Rhodobium gokarnense: one gene and its partners. The protein of the gene in region 2 interacts with the protein of the main gene of each other region in a pairwise test. Links are inferred from orthologs where the notes say so. Each region holds a gene or a part of one and is shown on either strand. Other genes may lie near its edges. The genes, in order: dnaQ, M2319_RS22355 and dnaE.

Region 1 (3,906 bases), on a different replicon or contig from region 2:
CAAGGATCACGCTCCTGGAAAATGCCGGCGTTTCCTTCACGTCGGAAGGCGCTGCCATCGACGAGGAGACCGTCAAGGCGCCGCTCCTCGTCAGCGGCATGCCGCCGGACGACATCGCCACGGTCCTTGCCGAGGCGAAGGCGCTGGCAGTTTCCGAACGCCATCCCGACGCCCTTGTCATCGGCGCCGACCAGACGCTCGGCTTTGGCGACGCGTGCCTGTCGAAGCCGGAGACCATGGCGGATGCCCGCCGGCTGCTGCTCGACCTTTCCGGTCAAAGTCATTCGCTGCACGCCGCCGTCGCTTGTGCCCGCAACGGCGAGACGCTGTGGCGCTACCTCTCCACGGCGCACCTGAAGATGCGCGCCTTCTCACCGGAATTCGTCGGCCGCTACCTAGCCGATGTCGGCGAGGCGGCGCTGACCAGCGTCGGCGCCTACCAGCTCGAGGGCCGCGGCGTGCAGCTCTTTGAAGAGATCGACGGCGACTTTTTCACCATTCTCGGCTTGCCGATGCTGCCGCTTCTCGATTTCCTGCGTGCCGAGGGAGCCATCGACAAATGACAACGGACGCCAAGACAGCACTCCTGCGCACCGGCATCATCGGATGGCCGGTCGGCCATTCCCGCTCGCCGGTCATCCACAGCTACTGGATCGCGAAATACGGCATCGACGGCGCCTACGACCGCTACGGCGTGCCGCCGGACCAGATCGAGGCGTTCCTGTCCCGGTTTTCCGACCACGGCCTCATCGGCTGCAACGTCACCCTGCCCCACAAGCAGGCCGCCTTTGCCGCCTGCGACGACGTCGACGAGGTCGGCCGCACGCTCGAAGCCGTCAACACGCTATGGCTCGACGAAGGCCGGCTGCACGGCGCCAACACCGACGCCTACGGCTTCCTCGCCAATCTCGACCAGGCCGCACCCGGCTGGGACAAGAACCCGGGCACGGCCGTGGTGCTTGGGGCGGGCGGTGCTGCGCGCGCCATCGTCTGGGCGTTGTTTTCCCGCGGCTTCGATCCGGTCCGCATCGTCAACCGCACCTTCGAAAAGGCGGAAAGCCTTGCCGCCTTCTTCGGCGCCGGCACCCGCGCCCATGGCTGGGGCGACTTGCCCAGCGTTCTGGAAAAGGCCGATATCCTCGTCAATTCGACCTCGCTCGGCATGACCGGCAAGCCGCCGCTGGAGATCGACCTGTCGCCGTTGCGGGACACCTGCCTCGTTGCCGATGCCGTCTATGCGCCGCTGGAAACCGGGCTCCTGAAGGCGGCCCGCGCCCGCGATCTTGTCGCCGTCGACGGCCTCGGCATGCTCCTCCACCAGGCCGTTCCGAGCTTTGCCAAATGGTTCGGCAAGGTCCCGGAAGTCACCGACGAGCTGCGCGCGCACGTCGTCGCCGACCTTTCCAAAGACGAATGATCGTCCTCGGGCTGACCGGATCGATCGGCATGGGCAAGTCGACGACGGCCGCCATGTTCGCCGCCGCCGGCCTGCCGGTCCACGACGCCGACGCCACCGTCCACAGGCTCTATTCCGGACCCGCCGCGCCGCTGATCGAGGCGGAGTTTCCCGGTACGACAGAGGACGGCACCGTCGACAGGACCAAACTCTCCGACAGGGTGCTCGGCGACCGCAAGGCGCTGTCGCGCCTCGAGGCTATCGTCCACCCCCTGGTGCGTGAGGCCGAACGGACGTTCCTGCGGGACGCCGCCAACAGCCGCGCCGCTGCCGTCGTCCTCGATATCCCGCTCCTGTTCGAGATCGGCGGCGATGCGCGGGTCGATGCCGTCGTCGTCGTCACCGCCGATGCCGACATCCAGGCCGGGCGCGTGCTGTCGCGTCCCGGCATGACCGAGGACCGATTCGAGCAAATTCTCTCCCGCCAGATGCCGGATGCGGAAAAACGCCGCCGCGCCCATTTCCTCATCGACAGCGGCCACGGCTTCGAGCCGGCCCGCCGTCAGGTCGCGGGCGTCTGCCGGGTGCTGGCGCAAATGGCGGGGAAAGGCATCGCGCCGGACTTGCGCGGCTGAGCCTGCCGTGATTCCCTGAAGCCATGCGGGAAATCGTCTTCGATACGGAAACCACGGGCCTCAAGGCCAATGGCGGCGATCGCGTCGTGGAAATCGGCGCCGTCGAGCTCGTCAATCACATCCCGACCGGCGCGGTCTTCCACGAATATATCGACCCGGAGCGGTCGATGCCGGTCGAGGCCTATAACGTCCACGGCCTGTCCGAGGAGTTTCTCACCGGCAAGCCGAAATTCGCCGAGATCGCCGGAAAGTGGCTCGATTTCATCGCCGATGCCCGGCTGATTGCCCACAACGCCTCCTTCGACATGGGCTTCATCAACGCCGAGCTCGCCCGCCTCGACATCGCCGCCATCGGCGAGGAACGCGTCGTCGACACGCTGCAGATCTCGCGCCGGCGTAATCCCGGCGGCCAGCACTCCCTCGACGCGCTCTGCAGCCGCTTCGGTATCGACAATTCGCGCCGCACCAAGCACGGCGCACTGCTCGACGCCGAGCTGCTGGCCGAGGTCTATATCGAGCTCATCGGCGGCAAGCAGGCCGCCCTCGGCTTTGCCACCGATCGCGACGCGGAGGACGCCTACGCCCCGCGGATGCGCCCCAAGGCCGTCGCAAGCCGCCCGGGACCCCTGCCGCCGCGCATCACGGCCGACGAGGCCGCGGCCCACCGGGCCTTCGTGGAAACCCTCGGCGACAACGCCCTCTGGCGGCGCTACCGCGACGCGGACTGATCGCTCGACGACTCATCAAGCGAAAATCCATTTATAAAACAGCGGGATGGCGGATGGACAGGTGATGCGATTGCGGTCGCACTCCCCTATCCAGACCCCTCTCATGCGTCATTGCCGGGCTTGACCCGGCAATCCATGAGGCCTTTCATTTCAAACCGTTAGGCGAGATCGCGCCGCAACTCATCATGGACCACCGGGTCGAGCCCGGTGGTGGCGCAGAGTGGGTGGTGCTGGGAGTTCGCGAGCCGTCGCCCGGATCGCAAGTGGCTTGACCCGGCAAGGATGACGTGCGGGGTGTCATTAAGAAGCCTGAACTGCCTTCGCCGAAGACCGATCCCTACGCCGAAGGCAAAAACAAAAACGGCGCCGCGGATTTCTCCGCAGCGCCGTCTGAATGGTCGTAACCCGTTGCCGCCGGTCAGGCGTTCGGCGTCGGCGCGGCGGCGCCCTCGCCGGTGTTCCGGGCGGCGTTGTGCTGGTAGAGCGCGGCGAAATCGATCGGGTCGATCATCAGCGGCGGGAAGCCGCCGGCGCGCACCGCTTCTGCGACAATTTGACGCGCAAACGGGAACAGCATCCGCGGGCACTCGATCAGCACGAAGGGGTGCAGGTGCTCCTGGGGCACGTTCTGGATCCGGAACACGCCGCAATAGGTCAGTTCCACGTTGAACATCAGGTCGTCGTCCGTGCCGCCCTTGGCGTTCATCACCAGCGACACCTCGAACTCGTTGTCCGAGAGCGGGTTGGCGTTGACGTTGACCTGGATGTTGATGGCCGGGGAGTTCTCGCGCGGCGCCAGCGAGCGCGGCGCGTTCGGGTTCTCGAAGGAAAAGTCCTTCACATACTGCCCGAGGATATTCATGCCCGGGGCGTTCTGGGCGTTGGCGGCGCCGGCCGCAGCGGCACCGTCGCCGTTCTGGGAATTCGTGCTCATGGTATGTCGTTTCCGATCTGGAACGTGATTGGAGTGGCCGGCATCGGCCGCCACGGGATTTGGCCGGTGGCTACCACGCTGCCGGGGTTAAGGACAAGCGCCGCCGCGAATTTCCGGCGTCAAAGCGCTATTTGCGGTCTTCCGGGCGCCACGGCGTGTCCGGGTTGGGCGTTTCCGCATAGTCGTCCGCATCGAGCTCGACGGTGTGCGGAT
Region 2 (3,990 bases):
CCGGTGCCGATGACGTAGCCCCAGGGCCTGAACAGCCGGACGTAGGACTCCTTCGGGAATGACTTGTCCTTCGCCTCGCCGGGCTTGGCCCAGTAATAGGTGTAGTAGCCCGAGCCGTTGTTGTTGCGGATGACATCGTTCATGCCGAGGAAGAACTTGTCGCCCTTGGCGTCTTCGAGGTTGGCGAGGTTCTTGCCGACGAGACCCGGATTGAGCGGGTGCGCGATCATGATGTCGTCGAGATTGTGGATCCAGAGATAGCCGCTGCCGCCGTAGCGCATCGCCATGACGGCGTCGATGGCCTGCTGCTTGGCCGCGTCCTCGGTCATTTCGCCGGCTTCGGCGCGCTTGGCGTAGCTTTCGATGATGGTGTAGGCGTTTTCCACGTAGTTCGCGAGGCCGGTCCGGGTCTGCGCGATCATCTCCGATCGGTAGGACAGGGCGAACACGACGATGAGCGCTATCAGCCCGACGGACACAATGCCCAATTGTCCGAGCAGGCGCTGGCGGATGGTGAGGTTCATTCTTGTTGATCTCCAAACCCAACGGTTGGTTCAATTAGGCTTTTAACTGCTTAAAGAAGGCTAAAAGACTCGCAAAAAACGTCGTATTTTAGGGATAAATCCTTACGCGATCTCCGACTTTCGAAGTAAAAGACATATACCATTAATTGTACCAGCGAAAAATCTATCCAAATACGAAGTCTTTTCGGCAGTTTTTGTATACAGTGCATGCTCACCGGTGCTGTTTAAGGTCAGCAGCATTGCCGTTTTTGCTGGGGGTGCCCGGCATCGTTTCGCGCGGCAGGCGCCGCCGGCGCACGGGGTCCGGCGTCGTGACCATCCGGCAGCGCCGCCCGGCCGCTCCGCCGGCGCGGCCGAGACGACTTGCACGCCGGCACCGAAACTGCCATATCGGAAGCGGGAGGTTGGCTGTGGACGTGCCACTCGCCAACCGGGTCAGGTCCGGAAGGAAGCAGCCCTAACGAGATCGGTCCGGGTCACTGTTCAGCCTCCCACCCGCCCGCCGCCAGGGGATGGCGGCCGCGCCGCAGGCGAGCACGCGGATGCGGCGTGGGCATTGAGGTCCGCCCGATATGGCGCCGACACGGGCGCCCGCGGGCGAGGCGAGCGGTGATGACAGCGGCATGGACGGCACCTCTCAGACGGACGGCGCCCCTTCCACGGACGGTGCCCCTTCGCCCGAATCCGGGGCCTCCGGCGCCGGGACGACGGGCGTCTACCGCGTGCTTGCCCGCAAATACCGCCCGGAGACCTTCGAGGAGCTGATCGGCCAGGCGCCGATGGTCCGCACCCTGTCCAACGCCTTTGAGACCGGCCGCATCGCCCAGGCCTGGATGCTCACCGGCGTGCGCGGCGTCGGCAAGACGACGACCGCCCGCATTCTCGCCCGCGCTCTCAATTACGAAATCCCCGGCAAGATCGACCAGCCGACCATCCACATGCCGGAGTTCGGCGAGCATTGCGCCGCCATCATGGAAGGCCGCCATGTCGACGTGGTGGAGATGGACGCCGCCTCCCACACCGGCATCGCCGACATCCGCGAGATCATCGAGCAGGTGCGCTACCGGCCGGTGTCGGCGCGCTACAAGGTCTACATCATCGATGAGGTGCACATGCTCTCCGCGGCGGCCTTCAACGGCTTGCTGAAGACGCTGGAAGAGCCGCCCGAGCACGTGAAGTTCGTTTTTGCGACCACGGAAATCCGCAAGGTGCCGGTGACCGTGCTGTCGCGCTGCCAGCGCTTTGACCTGCGGCGCATCGACGCCGATCTCCTGGTCGAGCATATGGCAAAGATCGCCTCGGCGGAGAACGTCGCGGTCGTCCCGGAGGCGCTGACCCTGATCGCCCGCGCCGCCGAGGGCTCGGCGCGCGATTCCCTGTCGCTGCTCGACCAGGCGATCGCCCATGCCGGCGGCAGCATCCGCACCGAGGATGTGCGCGACATGCTCGGCCTTGCCGACCGCGCCCGCGTCATCGACCTGTTCGCCAGGCTGATGGCCGGCGACGTCGCCGGCGCACTTGCCGAACTGGCGGGCCAGTACGAGGTCGGCGCCGATCCCGCCGTGGTGCTGATCGACCTTGCCGAATTCGTCCACTTGGTGACGCGGCTGAAATTCGCGGCCGATGCCGTCGGCGGCGTCGCCGTCACGGAGGAAGAGCGCCGCCGCGGCGGTGAATTCGCCGAGAGCCTGTCCGTCCGCGTGCTGTCGCGCGCCTGGCAGATGCTCCTGAAAGGCATCCAGGAGGTGCAGACGGCACCAAAACCCCTTGCCGCGGCCGAGATGGTGCTGGTGCGGCTGTGCTATGCCGCCGACCTGCCGACCCCGGACGAGGCCCTGAAGCTGCTGCGCGAGGGCGGCCCGGTGCCGACCCGCCCGGCGACGACCACCGGCAGCGCTGCGTCCGGGCCGAGCGCGCAAGCGACGGCAGCGCCGCCGCGCGCCGACTATTCGTCCGCAGGGCGGGGCGGCGGCGACGGCCGCGCCCGGCTCAGCCTTGCCAGCGAGCGGGCCGCCCCCGACGCCATGGCGGACCTCACCGCGCCGGAACCGCTAGCGGCCACGTCCGCGCCGCAGGTCGCCGGGATCGTCCTTGCCTCCCTCGCCGATGTGGCCGAGCTTGCCCGCACACACCGGGACCTGAAGCTGAAGGACCAGGTCGAAACGCTGCTGCATCCGGTTCGCTTCGAGCCCGGCCGCATCGAGGTCGAACTGGAACCCGATGCGCCTTCAGGCCTTCCCGGTGAACTCGGCGCCCGGCTCAGCGACTGGACCGGCACGCGCTGGGTGGTCACCGTTGCCCGCGAGGGCGGCGGCGCGACCCTGCGCCAGCGCCGCGACGCCGAGCGCGACCGCCTCCTTGCCGAGGCGAAGGAAGATCCCAATGTCGCGGCGATCCTTTCCGCCTTTCCCGGCGCCGAGATCGTCGGCGTCCGCGTCACCAAACCGGAGCCGGCGGCGGCCGACCCGGACGCCGAGCCCGGCGACGGCGAGACGGACGACGACGCCGACTGACCGGGCGCGGATTTCAGGCAGCTTTTGACACCGATATCAGCCCACGCAAACGAGGACGCCATGGATTTTCTGAAGATGATGAAGCAGGCCAAGGACCTGCAGGGCAAGATGGCCGAGATGCAGCAGCAGATCGCCGAGATCGAGGTCGAGGGCAGCGCCGGCGCCGGCCTCGTCACGGCAACGCTCTCCGGCAAGGGCGAGCTGAAGGCCCTGAAGATCGATCCCTCGCTGGCAAAACCGGAAGAGATCGAGATCCTGGAGGACCTCGTGATGGCCGCCGTCAACGACGCGCGCGGCAAGAGCGAAGAGGTCATGCAGGAAAAGACCAAGGAAATGATGGGCGGCATGGGCCTGCCGCCGGGCATGAAGATGCCGTTCTGAGGAAGCGAGTGGCGGATGGGACGCGGATTTCTCGTTGCGCGTCTTCTACTCTGAGCGTCCTTGCTGGCCTCGAACGATGCCGTCTTTGCTCGGCCTCACCCTTCACTCCGCGTCACCACCGGGCTTGACCCGGTGGTCCATGATGAGGGAGCGGCAGGGCGCAATGCCCGATGGATTGCCGGGTCAAGCCCGGTAATGACGCCGAGAAGGGGAAAAGCGCCGGCGAGGTCGCGCCAGCCGGACGATCCGGCAACCGCCGCAAGCCCGCCGCTCCGTTGAAAAACGAAAACCGAACAGTCGGCAAAGCGCATAATGTGCCTTGCGCAATCTCCAGGGAACGACACGACACATGACGGCGAGTTCGCCCATCGGACCGGAAATCGAGCGGCTGATCCAGTTGCTGGCCAAGCTGCCGGGGCTGGGCCCGCGCTCGGCCCGCCGGGCGGCGCTGCACCTGGTGAAGAAGAAAGAGTCCCTGCTGGTGCCGCTCGCCGCCGCCATGGCGGCTGCCCGGGACACCATCGTCACCTGCCAGGTCTGCGGCAACATCGATACCGCCGATCCCTGCACCC
Region 3 (4,720 bases), on a different replicon or contig from region 2:
GTCGAGGGCAGCGCGGGCGATCAGGTCGCAGTAAAGGTCGATGGCGCGGGCGGCGTCGTCGTTGCCCGGGATCGGGAAGTCGATGCCGGCCGGATCGCAGTTGGTGTCGAGGATGGCGGCGACCGGGATGTTCAGCCGGCGCGCTTCCTGGATGGCAATCGATTCGCGGTTGGTGTCGATCACGAACAGAAGGTTCGGGATGCCGCCCATGTCCTTGATGCCGCCGAGGTTGCGCTCAAGCTTCTCGCGCTCGCGGGACAGGAACAGGCGCTCCTTCTTGGTCAGCGCCTGGGCGGAGCCGCCGTCCAGCATCTCTTCCAGCTTGCGCAGGCGCTGGATCGAGTTGGAAATGGTCTTCCAGTTGGTCAGCATGCCGCCGAGCCAGCGGGCGTTGACGAAGTACTGGGCCGAGCGCCGCGCCGCATCGGCGACCGAATTCTGCGCCTGGCGCTTGGTGCCGACGAACAGCACGCGCCCGCCACCGGAGACGGTGTCGGACACGACCTTCAGCGCCTGGTGCAAGAGCGGCACCGTCTGGGCGAGGTCGATGATGTGGACGTTGTTGCGCAGACCAAAGATGAACGGATCCATCTTCGGGTTCCAGCGGTGACGTTGATGTCCGAAGTGCACGCCTGCTTCCAGGAGCTGGCGCATGGTAAAATCAGGCAGAGCCATGGCTCGCGTCTCTCCGTTTTTCCGGTTCAGCCTCCGCGAGAGCACGGCCTCATGGCCGTCGATACACCGGATGGACCCGTCCCTATGTGGGGACGCGCCCTGCCCTCGCGTGTGGAATGGGCGCCTTATAAGGCGGGATTCCGCCCTTTGCAAGCCGCCAGGGACGGGAATTTTCGCGGGAAAGCGGGCATCCCGGCGACGATTGCAGCAGGCGCTACTGCATTTCCACCTGGATGACGCCGGAAATCGTCTTCAAGGCACCGGCGATCTGGGGCGAGACATTGTAGCTGCCGGGCAGCCGGATCTCGACCTCGCGCATGCCGCCGTCGAGCAAGAGAACGACGCTGACATCGCCGCCGCCACCACGCTTGTCGAGCCGGCGCGACAGGTTTTCGGCGAGCTTGCCGTCGCGCACATAGACGCGCATTTCCTTGTTCGCCTTGACCGCCACGTCGTCGAGGGGGCGGATCGTCTGGACACGGACGCCGACGCTGTCCTCCTCCAGCCGTGTCAGCACCTCAAGGACGACGGACGTTCCCGGCTCCAGCATGTCGCGGTATTCGTTGAGCATGTCGGAGAACAGCATCGTCTCGAACTGGCCGGTCGGGTCGGAGAGCTGGAGGATGCCGATGCGGTTGCCGCTCCGCGAGCGGCGCTCCTGGCGCGAGGTGATGGTGCCGACGAGGCGCCCGCCCGGCGCGCCGCCCTTTGCCGCCTCCACGAATTCGGCCCAGAACTGGATGTTCAGCTTCTTCAGGACCGAGCGGTATTCGTCGAGCGGGTGGGCCGAGAGATAAAAGCCGATGGCGTCGAACTCGCGCTGCAACTGCTCTGCGGGCAGCCAGGCATCGACGGGATCGAGACGGACGGTCGGCGCGTCGAAGCCGGAAAAGAGCTGGCTCTGGCCGGCGCCCTCGTCGGCGCTGGTGCGGGCCGCCTCGCCCAGGATGCGGTCGAGCCCGTGCATCAGCCGGGCCCGGTTCGGCTCCATGTCGCCCAGCGCGCCGGCAGCAACGAGGCTTTCCAGGCACCGCTTGTTGACGTAGCGCGGGCTGATGCGGCCGGCGAAATCGGTGAGGTCCTTGAACGGTTTGTCGCCGCGGGTCTCGACGATGTGCTCCACGACCTGGCGGCCGACGCCCTTCAGCGCGGCCAGCGTATAGACGATCGCGCCGTCGGCGACGTCGAATTCGGTCGCGGTGCGATTGACGGACGGCGGCACCACCGGAATGCCCAGGCGCTCTGCCTCGCGCTTGAACTCGTGCAGCTTGTCGGTGTTGCCCATGTCGAGGGTCATGGAGGCGGCGAGGAACTCCACGGGGAAGTTCGCCTTCAGATAGGCCGTCTGGTACGCGACGAGTGCGTAGGCGGCCGCGTGCGACTTGTTGAAGCCGTAGTTCGCGAACTTGGCCAAAAGGTCGAAGATCTGGTTGGCCTTGGCGTTGCCGATGCCGTTGTCGATCGCGCCATTGACGAAGCGCTCGCGCTGGGCGTCCATCTCGGCCTGGATCTTCTTGCCCATGGCGCGGCGCAACAGGTCCGCTTCGCCCAGCGAATAGCCCGACATCACCTGGGCGATCTGCATCACCTGCTCCTGGTAGATGATGACGCCGAAGGTCTCCTTCAGGATCGGCTCCAGCAGCGGGTGCAGGTAGTCGGGCTCTTCCTCGCCGTGCTTTCGGGCGTTGTAGATCGGGATGTTGTCCATCGGGCCCGGCCGGTAGAGGGCAACGAGGGCGACAATGTCCTCGAAGCGGTCGGCGCGCATGCCGGCGAGCGCCCGGCGCATGCCCTGACTTTCCACCTGGAACACGCCGACCGTCTCGCCGCGGCCGAGCATCTCGTAGGTCGTCGCGTCGTCGAGCGGCAGGGTCGACAGGTCAATGTCGATGCCGCGCCGGGCGATCAGCCGGACCGCGGTCTGCAGGACGGTGAGGGTCTTGAGGCCGAGGAAGTCGAATTTGACGAGGCCGGCCTGCTCCACCCACTTCATGTTGAACTGGGTCACCGGCATGTCGGAGCGCGGATCGCGATAGAGCGGGACCAGCTCGTCGAGCGGCCGGTCGCCGATGACGATGCCGGCGGCGTGGGTCGAAGCGTGGCGGTAGAGGCCTTCGAGGCGCGTTGCGATTGAGAACAGCTTTTCGACGATCGGCTCGGCCCTGGCCTCTTCCTGCAGGCGCGGTTCTTCGGCGATCGCCTTGTGGAGCGGCGTCGGATTGGCCGGATTGTTCGGGACCAGCTTTGCCAGCTTGTCGACCTGGCCGTAAGGCATCTGCAGGACGCGGCCGACGTCGCGCATCACGGCGCGGGCCTGAAGGGTTCCGAAGGTGATGATCTGGGCGACCTGGTCGCGGCCGTATTTCTCCTGGACGTAGCGGATGACCTCGTCGCGCCGGTCCTGGCAGAAGTCGATGTCGAAGTCCGGCATCGAGACGCGTTCGGGATTGAGGAAGCGCTCGAACAGGAGCCCGAAGCGCAACGGGTCGAGGTCGGTGATGGTCAGCGCATAGGCGACCAGCGAGCCGGCGCCGGAGCCGCGGCCGGGACCTACCGGGATGCCCTGGCTCTTGGCCCATTTGATGAAGTCGGAAACGATCAGGAAGTAGCCGGCATATTGCATGCGGGTGATCGTGCCGAGTTCGTGTTCGAGGCGCGCCTCGTAGGCCTCGCGCTCGATGCCGGGGGCAAGGCCGTGCACGTCCAGCCGGCGTTCCAGGCCGCGGATCGCCTGGGCGCGCAATTCCTCGGCCTCCGCGGCAGCGGCTTTTTCCGGATCGGCGCCCTCCGCATCGGCGGTGAAACGCGGCAGGATCGGCTTGTGGGTGTGCGGGCGGAAATGGCAGCGCCTGGCGATCTCGACGGTGTTTTCCACCGCTTCCGGCAGGTCGGCGAAGAGCTCGACCATTTCGGCGCGGGTCTTGAAATAGTGGTCGGGCGTCAGCCGGCGCCGGTCCTCCTCTATGACAACCCGGCTTTCGGCGATGCAGATCAGCGCGTCATGGGCCTCGAAGTCGTCGCGGGCGGGAAAGAACGGCTCGTTGGTGGCAACGAGCGGCAGGCCCTTGCCATAGGCAAGCTCCAGCAGCGGGCCTTCGGTGCGGGCTTCGCGCGGGTCCTCGTGGCGCTGCAGTTCCACATAGAGCCGGTCGCCGAAGACGGCGGCGAGCCGGTCGAGGCGGGCCTCGGCCTGCGCCGGGCTATCCGCCAGCAGCGCCTGGTTGACCGGGCCGCCGGTGCCGCCGGTCAGGACGATCAGCCCCTCACCCTGCTCTGCGAGCCGGTCCATGGTCACATGCGGCTTCATGGTGTTGTCGGTGTCGAGGAAGGAGTGGCTGACGAGGCGCACGAGGTTGCCGTAGCCGGTCTCGTCGGCGGCGATGAGGACGAGGCTCGGCAGTTGCTGCGCCTTCTGCTGGGAACCGTTGTGGGGCCGCCGCTCGTCGGCGACCGCATCCTCGAAGTCGACGGCCAGCTGGCAGCCGACGATCGGCTGGATGCCGGCGCCTGCGGCCTTTTCGGAAAACTCCAGCGCGCCGAAGAGATTGCCCGTGTCGGCCATGCCGAGCGCCGGCTGCCGGTCGCCGAGCGCAAGGTCGAGCAGCCGCTTGAGCGGCAGTGCCCCTTCCAGCAGCGAATAGCCCGAATGCACCCGCAAATGTACGAAGCCGACCGCGTCCATCGTCCCCATCCGTATCGCGGCGACTCACGCCGCCGAAGGGGACGAGTTTGAAAAGAACGGGGGACGGAGTCGACCCTTCGCCAATGTGTCGCTGACATGGAGCCCACCTCGTCCACAGACGATGCCGTGCAGTAAGGCGCTGCCGGCAGAAGTTTTCGGCAGACCGGTTCCGCCCGGCAAAGCCGTCCGGGCGCCCCGGCGGGCGCCGTCAGCCGACCTGGGAAAGGATGTTGATCCAGAGCATCAGCGAGGAGGCAAAGAGGGCAAGGGCAACGAGAGCGGCAACGTCGCGGGCAAGAGCTTGCATCGGTCCATCTCCTTGTACACTGTTTGTTCTCACGTACTATGTTCGTTTTTTGTTCT

Evidence for each region.
Region 1: the proteins of M2319_RS22355 (region 2) and dnaQ interact in binary tests that used the Escherichia coli proteins (3 or more experiments, as listed by UniProt). The link is inferred for Rhodobium gokarnense from one-to-one orthologs.
Region 3: the proteins of M2319_RS22355 (region 2) and dnaE interact in binary tests that used the Escherichia coli proteins (3 or more experiments, as listed by UniProt). The link is inferred for Rhodobium gokarnense from one-to-one orthologs.

Annotation. Positions count from the first base shown.
Region 1 is NZ_JAOQNS010000008.1:162,443-166,348, forward strand. Bases 1,094-3,906 are described here. They hold dnaQ (DNA polymerase III subunit epsilon), read left to right. Parts: upstream 1,094-2,054; coding sequence 2,055-2,759; downstream 2,760-3,906. Other genes in these bases: M2319_RS15010 (shikimate dehydrogenase), read left to right, coding at 1,094-1,417; coaE (dephospho-CoA kinase), read left to right, coding at 1,414-2,031; secB (protein-export chaperone SecB), read right to left, coding at 3,178-3,693; M2319_RS15030 (FxsA family protein), read right to left, coding at 3,821-3,906. In the rest of the region: M2319_RS15005 (Maf-like protein), read left to right, coding at 1-563; more of M2319_RS15010, read left to right, coding at 560-1,093. UniProt on the Escherichia coli protein: DNA polymerase III is a complex, multichain enzyme responsible for most of the replicative synthesis in bacteria. The epsilon subunit contain the editing function and is a proofreading 3'-5' exonuclease.
Region 2 is NZ_JAOQNS010000019.1:19,555-23,544, forward strand. Bases 696-3,592 are described here. They hold M2319_RS22355 (DNA polymerase III subunit gamma/tau), read left to right. Parts: upstream 696-1,147; coding sequence 1,148-3,037; downstream 3,038-3,592. Other genes in these bases: M2319_RS22360 (YbaB/EbfC family nucleoid-associated protein), read left to right, coding at 3,098-3,418. Also shown: M2319_RS22345 (methyl-accepting chemotaxis protein), read right to left, coding at 1-524; recombination mediator RecR, read left to right, coding at 3,768-3,990. UniProt on the Escherichia coli protein: Part of the beta sliding clamp loading complex, which hydrolyzes ATP to load the beta clamp onto primed DNA to form the DNA replication pre-initiation complex.
Region 3 is NZ_JAOQNS010000004.1:453,282-458,001, forward strand. What follows is about bases 690-4,713. They hold dnaE (DNA polymerase III subunit alpha), read right to left. Parts: upstream 4,358-4,713; coding sequence 890-4,357; downstream 690-889. In the rest of the region: M2319_RS09725 (30S ribosomal protein S2), read right to left, coding at 1-675. UniProt on the Escherichia coli protein: DNA polymerase III is a complex, multichain enzyme responsible for most of the replicative synthesis in bacteria. This DNA polymerase also exhibits 3' to 5' exonuclease activity. The alpha chain is the DNA polymerase catalytic subunit.